DNA from 3 places in the Bacillus cereus group sp. BfR-BA-01316 genome. Region 2 is predicted to be linked to each of the others. Evidence: riboswitches for the same ligand, from Rfam matches in the RefSeq annotation. Region 2 holds a riboswitch; each other region holds the start of a gene.

Region 1 (3,257 bases), on a different contig from region 2:
TTAATCTACGCGTATGACGCTCAACTGTGTTTTCTAGTTGACGTACTCTTTGCTCAAGCTCATTTACTCGTCTTTCTAATTGACGGTTTCCAGTACCAGGGAAAGAGATTGGAAGTTGAAATTGGCGATTTGAATCATATGGATTAATTTGCTCTGTTGGATCTATATATTGTTGGTATTGTGCCTGTAAATCATACTGAGGTTGGTAACCATATTGGTTATATGGATCATAAGGATTGTAGGGATACATAAAAACATCCTCCATTTCTTTATAATTAGGTTAAATTCACCATAATGTATGTGCAAAAGCGGAGTAGTGGCACGGCAAATACCTATATACGCTGAAGGGATTAATTGTTTTTACCTATAAAAACTCGGTTTAAGTTGTTTAATAATGATCACATATGAGAAATCGGTATTACGGTTTTTGAAGCATGCAGGTGAATAGAGAGGTGAAATGAAAGAGTTTTACATTTGTATTTCATCTGTCGAATGGTATATACTGGATAGAAATAGGTTGCATAAAAGTTACAATCTTATCAAACTCGAAAATTTATATAAATATGTATAGACATTTACAAAAGAAAAGAGTAATTTAAATAGAGTAAAAAACAACTTGTAACATTTTCTAAATATATTGTAAAATGATTGTAACAAAACATACATAAAATGAAATAATACATAAGAAATAATGTTGGGGAAAAGGAGAGAGTATATTGTTCCGAAAAATAAAGGGTATATTAGTAGGGGTGCTATGCGTAGCTGTAGTAAGTGGTTGTGGCACAAAAGTAAGTGATGTGGCATTAGTAAGTGATTTTGGTGGGAACGTTGTAGAGGCTAAGGCTGATGTACAGGATTCAATTAGCTTAGTGGATGGGCGTACTGGTACTGAAGTGAAAAAAATAGACTTATCGAGTTTAGGTTATTTTGAAGATGAGGCGAAATTCAAAAAATCGGTAACGAAGGTTGCAGGTGAAGTCGGGAAAAGCGTCGACAAAAAGATGGTCCCTTCACGTATAGCGCCTGATGGATCATGGCAAGAAGGAAAGCCTTCTTATGAATTAATGGAAAAAGAGTTAGTAGACAAATTATTAAATGTAGGTATGTGGGATTCTACTTATCAGTTACCAATTGTGGAGAAAAAACCTACTGCAACATTAAGTGATGCGCAAGGCAGTGGTACTGTAATTGGTAGGTATGAAACGAATTTAGGTGGTTCAACTGGTGGTCGTATTGAGAATATTCGTTTATCTGCTCAGAGCGTAAGTGGAGTTGTTTTAGCGAAAGGAGACCGTTTCTCTTTTAATGCACTAATTGGAGATACAACACCAGATAAAGGGTACCAATTAGGAAAAGAAATTGTAGATGGTAAATTAGTAGATGGTTATGGTGGTGGCGTTTGTCAAACATCATCTACTTTATTCAATGCAGCAGATCAAGCTGGTTTGAAAATGGTAGAGAGAACTACACATTCTAAAACAGTAGGTTATGTACCACAAGGAAGAGATGCTACAATTGCGTATCCATATTTAGACTTAGTATTTGAAAACACGAATGATGCTCCTGTTAAGCTTTATATGGGCATACAGGGCGGGAAGTTAGTTGCTGAAGTACATAAGATGAGATAAATATCATAAGCTATAAGAATAAAAGATTTGAAGCCGGTATTTCTAAGTTTGTTAGAAGTACCGGCTTTTTGTGTACAGTTTATTAAGAATAGTAATTTTGGTGGTGTATTGTTTGTATGTTCGAAAAAAGTGTAGATTTAATTCTTAGTTTTCCTATTGATATTGTTATGATTTAACTGTATTCTTCATAATAACAAATTAATAAATGGAAAAATTTATTAGTTTTTTATCAAGAGAGATGGAGGGACTGGCCCGATGAAATCTCAGCAACAGGCTATAAAAGTACTGTGCTAATTCCAGCAAACGTATGAGGCGTTTGGGAGATGGGGGAAATGGATTAACATTCAACTCTTCTTATATGTGTAAGAAGAGTTTTTTGTCTAGAAAGGGGGGAGCAAAGTGAAATTTGATGTGGCGTATTTTTTAGAAAGTTTTCCGCAATTATTTAAGTATGTATACATAACTTTAGGGATTACTGTTGTTTCAATGATTATTTCTTTCGTTATAGGGATTGGCCTGGCGATCATTACAAAAAACAAAACGGAATTGTTATATCCAATTGCAAGGGTGTATATCTCTTTCTTTAGAGGAACACCGTTATTAGTTCAATTGTTTGTGTTGTATTTCGGATTGCCACAAATATTTCCGACTTTTACAGTACTTACAGCTATGCAAGCAACTTTAATTGGTCTCAGTTTAAATAATGCTGCTTATTTGTCAGAGATAATTCGAGGTTCATTAAATGCTGTAGAATCAGGACAAATGGATGCTTGTTTATCCGTAGGAATGACAAAAGCACAAGCGATGCGACAAATCATCTTTCCGCAGGCTATTCGTGTAGCTGTGCCGTCACTTGGAAATAATTTTGTTGGATTGTTAAAAGAATCTTCGTTATCTTTTGCACTTGGGGTAGCTGAAATTTTAGCGCAAGCGAAAATGCTAGCGGCGCAATCGTATCGTTATATGGAAAGTTATTTAGCGGTAGCGATTGTGTATTGGGTTATTACAATCGTAATTAGCTGGGGACAGAAAAAGTTGGAGAAGAAACTTGACGCACCGTATCTATAACAGAAATGAGGTGATATATGTGATTGAGATAAGTGATTTGTATAAATCCTATAAAAATAATGAAGTACTAAAAGGGATCTCACTTGCTGTGAAAAAAGGGGAAGTGGTAGTAATTATTGGACCTTCTGGTTCAGGGAAATCGACATTGCTGAGATGTTTGAATTTATTAGAACAACCGGATGATGGGAGTATTAGAATTGAAGATTTAGAGATTCATACGAAAAAACTTTATAAAAAAGAAATAATACGATTACGCCAAAAAACAGCTATGGTTTTTCAAAACTACAATTTATTTAAAAATAAAACAGCATTGAAAAATATTACAACGCCATTAACGGTTGTACAGAAAAAAAGTGAAGAAGAGGCAAAGGGAATAGCGAGAGAAATATTAAAACAAGTAGGCTTAGCTGGTAAAGAAGATTTTTATCCGGCAATGTTATCCGGCGGGCAACAGCAAAGGATTGGGATTGCTAGAGCAATGGCTTTAAATCCAGCTGTACTTTTGTTTGATGAACCGACTTCAGCACTTGATCCAGAATTAGTTAATGAGGTATTGCAAGT
Region 2 (3,257 bases):
TTTCGCTTCACTTGTTGCAAAAGTTAACAAAGTCGTTGCAGCTGGTCACGATGTTATTAATCTAGGTCAAGGTAATCCAGATCAACCAACACCGCAGCATATCGTAAAAGCTTTACAAGATGCTGCCGAAAAGAGCATTCATCATAAATATCCGCCATTTCGCGGACACGAAAGCCTAAAAGAAGCCGTAGCAGCCTTCTATCAGCGTGAATATGATGTAGTAGTAAATCCAAAAACTGAAGTTGCTATTTTGTTTGGTGGAAAAGCTGGATTAGTAGAATTACCAATTTGTTTTACAAACCCTGGTGATACCATTCTGGTTCCTGATCCAGGCTATCCAGATTATTTATCCGGAGTTTCTTTAGCAAAAGCGCACTTTGAAACAATGCCGCTTATTGCAGAAAATAATTTTTTACCGGATTATACAAAAATTGATGACTCTGTTGCCCAGCGAGCGAAGTTAATGTTTTTAAACTATCCAAATAACCCTACCGGTGCTACAGCATCAAAAGAATTCTTTGATAAAACCATTCATTTTGCTAATAAACATAACATATTAGTTGTTCATGATTTTGCTTACGGTGCTATCGGATTTGATGGTCAAAAGCCTGTTAGTTTCTTGCAAGCAGACGGTGCCAAAGATACAGGAATTGAAATTTACACTTTATCGAAAACTTTCAATATGGCTGGATGGCGTATTGCTTTTGCAGTGGGGAATGAAAGTGTCATCGAAACAATTAACCTATTACAAGATCATATGTATGTTAGTATTTTTGGTGCAGTTCAAGATGCTGCCCGCGAAGCACTATTAGGCTCGCAGTCCTGTGTGGTAGAACTTGTTAATAGTTATGAATCTCGGAGAAACGCTCTTATTTCAGCTTGTCACTCAATTGGTTGGAATGTAAACATTCCAACAGGATCATTCTTTGCATGGCTTCCTGTACCAGAAGGATATACATCTGAGGAATTTTCTGATATTTTACTAGAAAAAGCACACGTTGCAGTTGCTCCTGGTGTTGGATTTGGTGAGAACGGCGAAGGGTATGTCCGTGTTGGTCTCTTGCATACAGAAGATAGATTACGAGAAGCAATTAATCGAATTGATAAATTAAATTTTTTCAAAAAGTCATTGACAACATAAAAAATATCTGACAAAATTCAGTTATCTTAAAAATTTAAACATTTCTAAATACTTCTTATCAAGAGCAGGTGGAGGGACGAGCCCGACGAAACCCGGCAACCGATCTACAATTGTAGACACGGTGCTAATTCTCGCAGCGTTACGCTGACAGATAAGGAGCTGGTTGTAAAAAAACCTCTCCTTAGCTGAGAGGTTTTTTTATTTAACTAGGAGGTTATAACAATGAGCGGAATTATAGCGACATATTTAATCCACGATGATTCTCACAACTTAGAAAAGAAAGCGGAACAAATTGCAATTGGTTTAACAATTGGTTCATGGACTCATTTACCACACTTATTACAAGAACAATTAAAACAACATAAAGGCAATGTCATTCATATTGAAGAGTTAGACGAACAAGAACATATTAACTCTTATCTTGGCAAAAAAGTATCACGTGGAATCATTAAAATTCATTATCCATCGCTGAACTTCAGCCCAGACTTACCAGCCATTTTGACAACAACATTTGGAAAACTTTCGTTAGATGGGGAAATTAAACTAATTGATTTAACATTCTCAGACGAATTAAAGAAACAGTTCCCTGGACCGAAATTTGGAATTGAAGGCATCCGAAACCTTTTACAAGTTCAAGATCGCCCTCTTCTAATGAGTATTTTCAAAGGGATGATAGGACGGAATATTGGATATTTAAAAACTCAACTACGCGATCAGGCAATTGGAGGCGTAGATATTGTAAAAGATGATGAAATTTTATTTGAAAACTCATTAACACCACTTACAAAAAGAATTGAATCTGGGAAAGAAGTTTTACAATCTGTATACGAAACTTACGGACATAAAACTTTATACGCAGTAAATTTAACAGGGCGAACTTATGATTTAAAAGAGAACGCGAAACGTGCGGTGGTAGCTGGAGCAGACATTCTTTTATTTAATGTATTTTCTTATGGATTAGATGTACTGCAATCACTTGTAGAAGACGATGAAATTCCAATTCCTATTATGGCACACCCAGCTGTAAGTGGCGCTTATTCGTCATCGAAACTATACGGGTTCTCTTCTCTATTACTACTTGGAAAATTACTACGTTACGCTGGTGCTGATTTCTCTTTATTCCCATCACCATACGGCAACGTTGCATTAGAAAAAGAGGAAGCTCTTCTCATTACAGAAGCATTAACTGAGGAAGACCACTATTTCAAGAAAAGTTTTTCTGTTCCATCTGCTGGAATTCATCCTGGTTTCGTTCCCTTTATTCTACGAGATTTTGGTAAGGATGTCGTTATTAATGCCGGCGGCGGGATTCATGGGCATCCAAATGGAGCTCAAGGTGGTGGCAAAGCTTTCCGCGCTGCAATTGAAGCTACTTTACAAGGTAAACCACTCCATGAAGTGGATGAAATAAATTTGCATAGCGCACTACAAATATGGGGAAATCCTTCTCATGAGGTGAAATTATGAGTATTCAAGTATTTTGTGATTTCGATGGTACGATTACAAATAACGATAATATCATGTCCATTATGAAAAAATTCGCACCACCAGAAGCAGAGGAAATTAAGCAAAAAATTTTATCGCAAGAACTTTCTATTCAAGAAGGTGTTTCTCAATTATTCCGATTAATACCTATTAATCTACACGATGATATTATTCAGTTTTTACAAGAAACTGCTGAAATACGTACAGGTTTTCATGAATTCATACAATTTATTAATGAAAATAACATTTCCTTTTACGTTATATCAGGTGGAATGGATTTCTTCGTCTATCCACTCTTACAAGAAATAATCCCTAAAGAACAAATTTATTGTAATGCAACTGACTTTTCAGGAGAATTTGTTGAAGTTAAATGGCCGCACCCTTGTGACGAGCAATGTCAGCATAGTTGCGGTCTCTGTAAATCATCATTAATTCGTAAACTAAGCTCTAAAGATGATTTTCATATTGTGATAGGAGATTCCATTACTGATTTACAAGCAGCAAAACAAGCAGATAAAGTATTCGCCCGTGACTTCCTTATTACAAAATGTGAAGAAAATCATATTGCTTATACATCCTTTAACACATTTCACGATATTCAAGTCGAATTACAACATTTGTTGGAGGTGAA
Region 3 (3,257 bases), on a different contig from region 2:
GATAATAGGAGCAATCTTCGGTATACGTGGAATTTCTTTTAAAGCATCTGCAAAGTTTCCGATATAAACATGACCGATAATTTCGATTGTTAATGATTTATCAGATATATTGAGTACAGTATGAAATTTATTTGTATGTTGTTGTTTTAAATGTTGTGCTAACTGAAATGGAGCATGCTTCTTTTTTAATACGCGGCGAAGGCTCTCTGTATTTTCAATATGGAGTGATTTTTCGCGAATAAGGACACGAATATCTTCTCCCATAAAAGGTATTGTATTGTACATGGATGATTCTCCTTAGAAACTTAACTACGCTTGCGTTATGCATATGTAAGTCTAGCATGGTTTGTTCTCTACGTGTGCTTACAGTTTTGTAAGGTGGCATAGTAAAGGAGTGCAAAAGTTACTTGAATAAAGTGACGATACTGTGACAAAAATGTTGATATACATATTAAGAAATCATCTTAAGTGCAAAATTTAGGATGTTCTCGGTATAATAAAACAAGTGGAGATAAGAAAAACTGTAATTCGTAGTAGATGTAGATAAAAGGAGAATAAGAGATGAAGAAGGTTTTCGGTATTGCAATGCTTGGGGGTATGCTCCTTCTAGCGGGATGTAATGGAAATAAAGACACGAAAGATACGAAAGAACCGAAAGAAAAGGTAGAGCAATCTACTGAACAGACAGAAGATATGAAAGCGTATCGCGAGGTACATGAAAAGTATGATGCGAAGATGAACAAGGAAATTAATAAAGCGTTACAGTTATTTGAAGTGGCAAAAGAAAAGGGCGGTAAGGAAATAACTAATGCTAAATATAAGGAAGACGTGCAAAATGTAACAACGGGCATGCTAGAAGATATAGATCATATGCGTAAAGAAATTCGTGTACCGAAGTCGAAAGAACAAGAACATGAAATGTATGTTGGTTTCTTAAATGAATCGGAACAAGCAATGAAAAAATTACAGAAGTTAGCTAAAGAAGAAGACTCATCGTTGATTCGTGATATAGAAATTAATTTTTCAACAGCATCGACATACTATAAACGTTTTCAAACAGAAACGGAAAAATAACCTTGCGCATGCAAGGTTATTTTTTCTTATTTACGTAAAAATACTATATACAGTAGATACTAATAAAGTTCACCTATATGCGCCTTCAATCCTCGAATACTTAATACCCATTGAATTTCTGTTTTATTATGAGTATCAACGAAAACTGATTTTTCTAAATATATCCAATTTGATTGACTTTTCATTTTTTCAGAATTATAATTCAAAATATACAATTTGAACCAAATAATAATATAGCAATTTACTTATCCAGAGAGGTAGAGGGACTGGCCCTATGACACCTCAGCAGCGGGTTCTGAAATAGAACACCGTGCTAATTCCAGCAAGCAAGTCTTGAAAGATAAGTGATGGGCATAGTTTTATTAAGCCTTGATCTTATTTTTTAAGATCAAGGCTTTTTGTGTTTTAAGAAGTGGAGAAGGAATGATGGGAACAAATATGTCAATAAAACAAAGTAAATTCATTTGTTTAGGGGGTTATTGAAGTGTATGTTATTAAAAAACTATCGGTTATGGTATTCACGCTATGGGTTATTACGACAGTAACATTTTTAATTATGCATATTATTCCAGGGGATCCATTTTCATCAGACGCGAAAATCTTTCCTGAAGAAGTGATACAAAATATGAGAGCGAAGTATCACCTTGATGAACCGTTATGGAATCAGTATGTTGCTTATTTAGATGGCGTAGTTCATTTTGATTTTGGTGAATCTGTTCAATCGACAGGTCAAGGCGTATCAGAAATTATAACGACCGGCTTTGGCCCATCGGCCATCATTGGTCTACAAGCACTTGTTATTTCGTTGTTAGTCGGAATTGCCGCAGGTACATTTGCTGCTCTATATCACGGGAAAGTAATTGATTATAGTGTGAGCTTGCTTGCGATTCTCGGTATTTCTATTCCGAGTTTTATTTTAGCGCCGCTATTCATACAAGTATTCGCCATTCAATTTGAACTTTTACCAGTAGCGTCTTGGGGAACATTTGAGCATACTGTATTACCTTCCTTCGCATTAGCGCTCGGGCCAATCGCAGTTATTACAAGATTTGTTCGCTCTAATATGATTGAAGTGTTGCAGAGTGATTATATTAAGCTAGCGAGAGCGAAAGGTATACCAATTAAGAAAATCATTATAAGACATGCTCTTCGAAATGCGATTGTTCCGGTACTTACATTTGTTGGCCCATTAATGGCTGGACTTTTAACAGGGACTTTCGTTATTGAAAAAATCTTTTCAATTCCTGGTTTAGGAAAATATTTTGTAGATAGTATTTTTAACCGAGATTATCCGGTGATTATGGGAACAACCATTTTCTATAGTGCGCTATTAATTGTATGTATTTTTATTACAGATATCATTCATCGTATTGTTGATCCGCGCATTCGTTCTATTACGTAAGGAGGGTGATGTTTAAATGGGGGCTTATGAAATTAATGACCAGTTATTAACGAATGAAGAGAAAAAAGAATTAACGATAAATAAAGATCAGCAAACGATTAGCCGGAAAAAGGAAGTGTTTCGCAAGTTTATATCAAACCCTATAGCAGTTTTAGGGGCAGTGACGTTATTACTAATTATTATTTTCTCGCTTATTGGCGAAAGTTTAACGTCATTTACTGCGAGTGAACAAGTAAAAGAAGCAACTAATTTACCGCCTAGTAGTGAGCATTGGTTCGGAACAGACGATTTAGGGAGAGATATTTGGGCGCGTACTTGGGCTGGTGGGAAAATTTCATTAACAGTTGGATTGGTAGCAGCAGCTCTTGATATAGGGCTTGGTGTACTTATCGGAGGTTTTAGTGGATATGTGAGAGGGCGTAATCGTCTTGGAACGTTAATTGATGAGTGGATTATAAGAGGGATTGAAGTGTTATACGGTATCCCATATTTGTTAATTGTTATTTTACTATTAATCATTATGAAACCAGGACTTTTTACAATTATAATCGCCCTTGCGTTAACGGGATGGATTGGCATGGCACGTCTCATTCGGGCGCAAGTACTTTCATTGAAACAAAGAGAATTTGTTATTGCAGCAGAGCGATTAGGCACACCTCATATGAAAATTATATATGGGCATTTAATTCCAAACTTAACAGGGATTATTATCGTAAATTTATCATTTACAATTCCAGCAGCTATTTTTTCAGAATCATTTTTAAGCTTTATCGGACTTGGA

The links. A riboswitch is a leader RNA that binds a small molecule or an ion and turns the genes downstream of it on or off. The one in region 2 is predicted to bind S-adenosylmethionine.
Positions count from the first base shown of each region.
Region 1: it holds a riboswitch for S-adenosylmethionine, as region 2 does, so the genes downstream of both, MR071_RS06445 (amino acid ABC transporter permease) here and mtnW (2,3-diketo-5-methylthiopentyl-1-phosphate enolase) in region 2, are expected to answer to the same signal.
Region 3: it holds a riboswitch for S-adenosylmethionine, as region 2 does, so the genes downstream of both, MR071_RS14605 (ABC transporter permease) here and mtnW (2,3-diketo-5-methylthiopentyl-1-phosphate enolase) in region 2, are expected to answer to the same signal.

Region 1 covers NZ_JAKUGX010000005.1:129,337-132,593, forward strand. Annotated here, with positions in the region: gene MR071_RS06435 (hypothetical protein) at 1-250, opposite strand, end outside; gene MR071_RS06440 (VanW family protein) at 717-1,628, shown strand; SAM riboswitch class I at 1,852-1,958, shown strand; gene MR071_RS06445 (amino acid ABC transporter permease) at 2,028-2,696, shown strand; gene MR071_RS06450 (amino acid ABC transporter ATP-binding protein) at 2,716-3,257, shown strand, end outside.
Region 2 covers NZ_JAKUGX010000007.1:147,892-151,148, forward strand. Annotated here, with positions in the region: gene MR071_RS08805 (pyridoxal phosphate-dependent aminotransferase) at 1-1,141, shown strand, start outside; SAM riboswitch class I at 1,194-1,299, shown strand; gene mtnW (2,3-diketo-5-methylthiopentyl-1-phosphate enolase) at 1,364-2,608, shown strand; gene MR071_RS08815 (2-hydroxy-3-keto-5-methylthiopentenyl-1-phosphate phosphatase) at 2,605-3,257, shown strand, end outside.
Region 3 covers NZ_JAKUGX010000017.1:64,663-67,919, reverse strand. Annotated here, with positions in the region: gene MR071_RS14615 (hypothetical protein) at 1-285, opposite strand, end outside; gene MR071_RS14610 (hypothetical protein) at 562-1,074, shown strand; SAM riboswitch class I at 1,317-1,421, shown strand; gene MR071_RS14605 (ABC transporter permease) at 1,559-2,476, shown strand; gene MR071_RS14600 (ABC transporter permease) at 2,493-3,257, shown strand, end outside.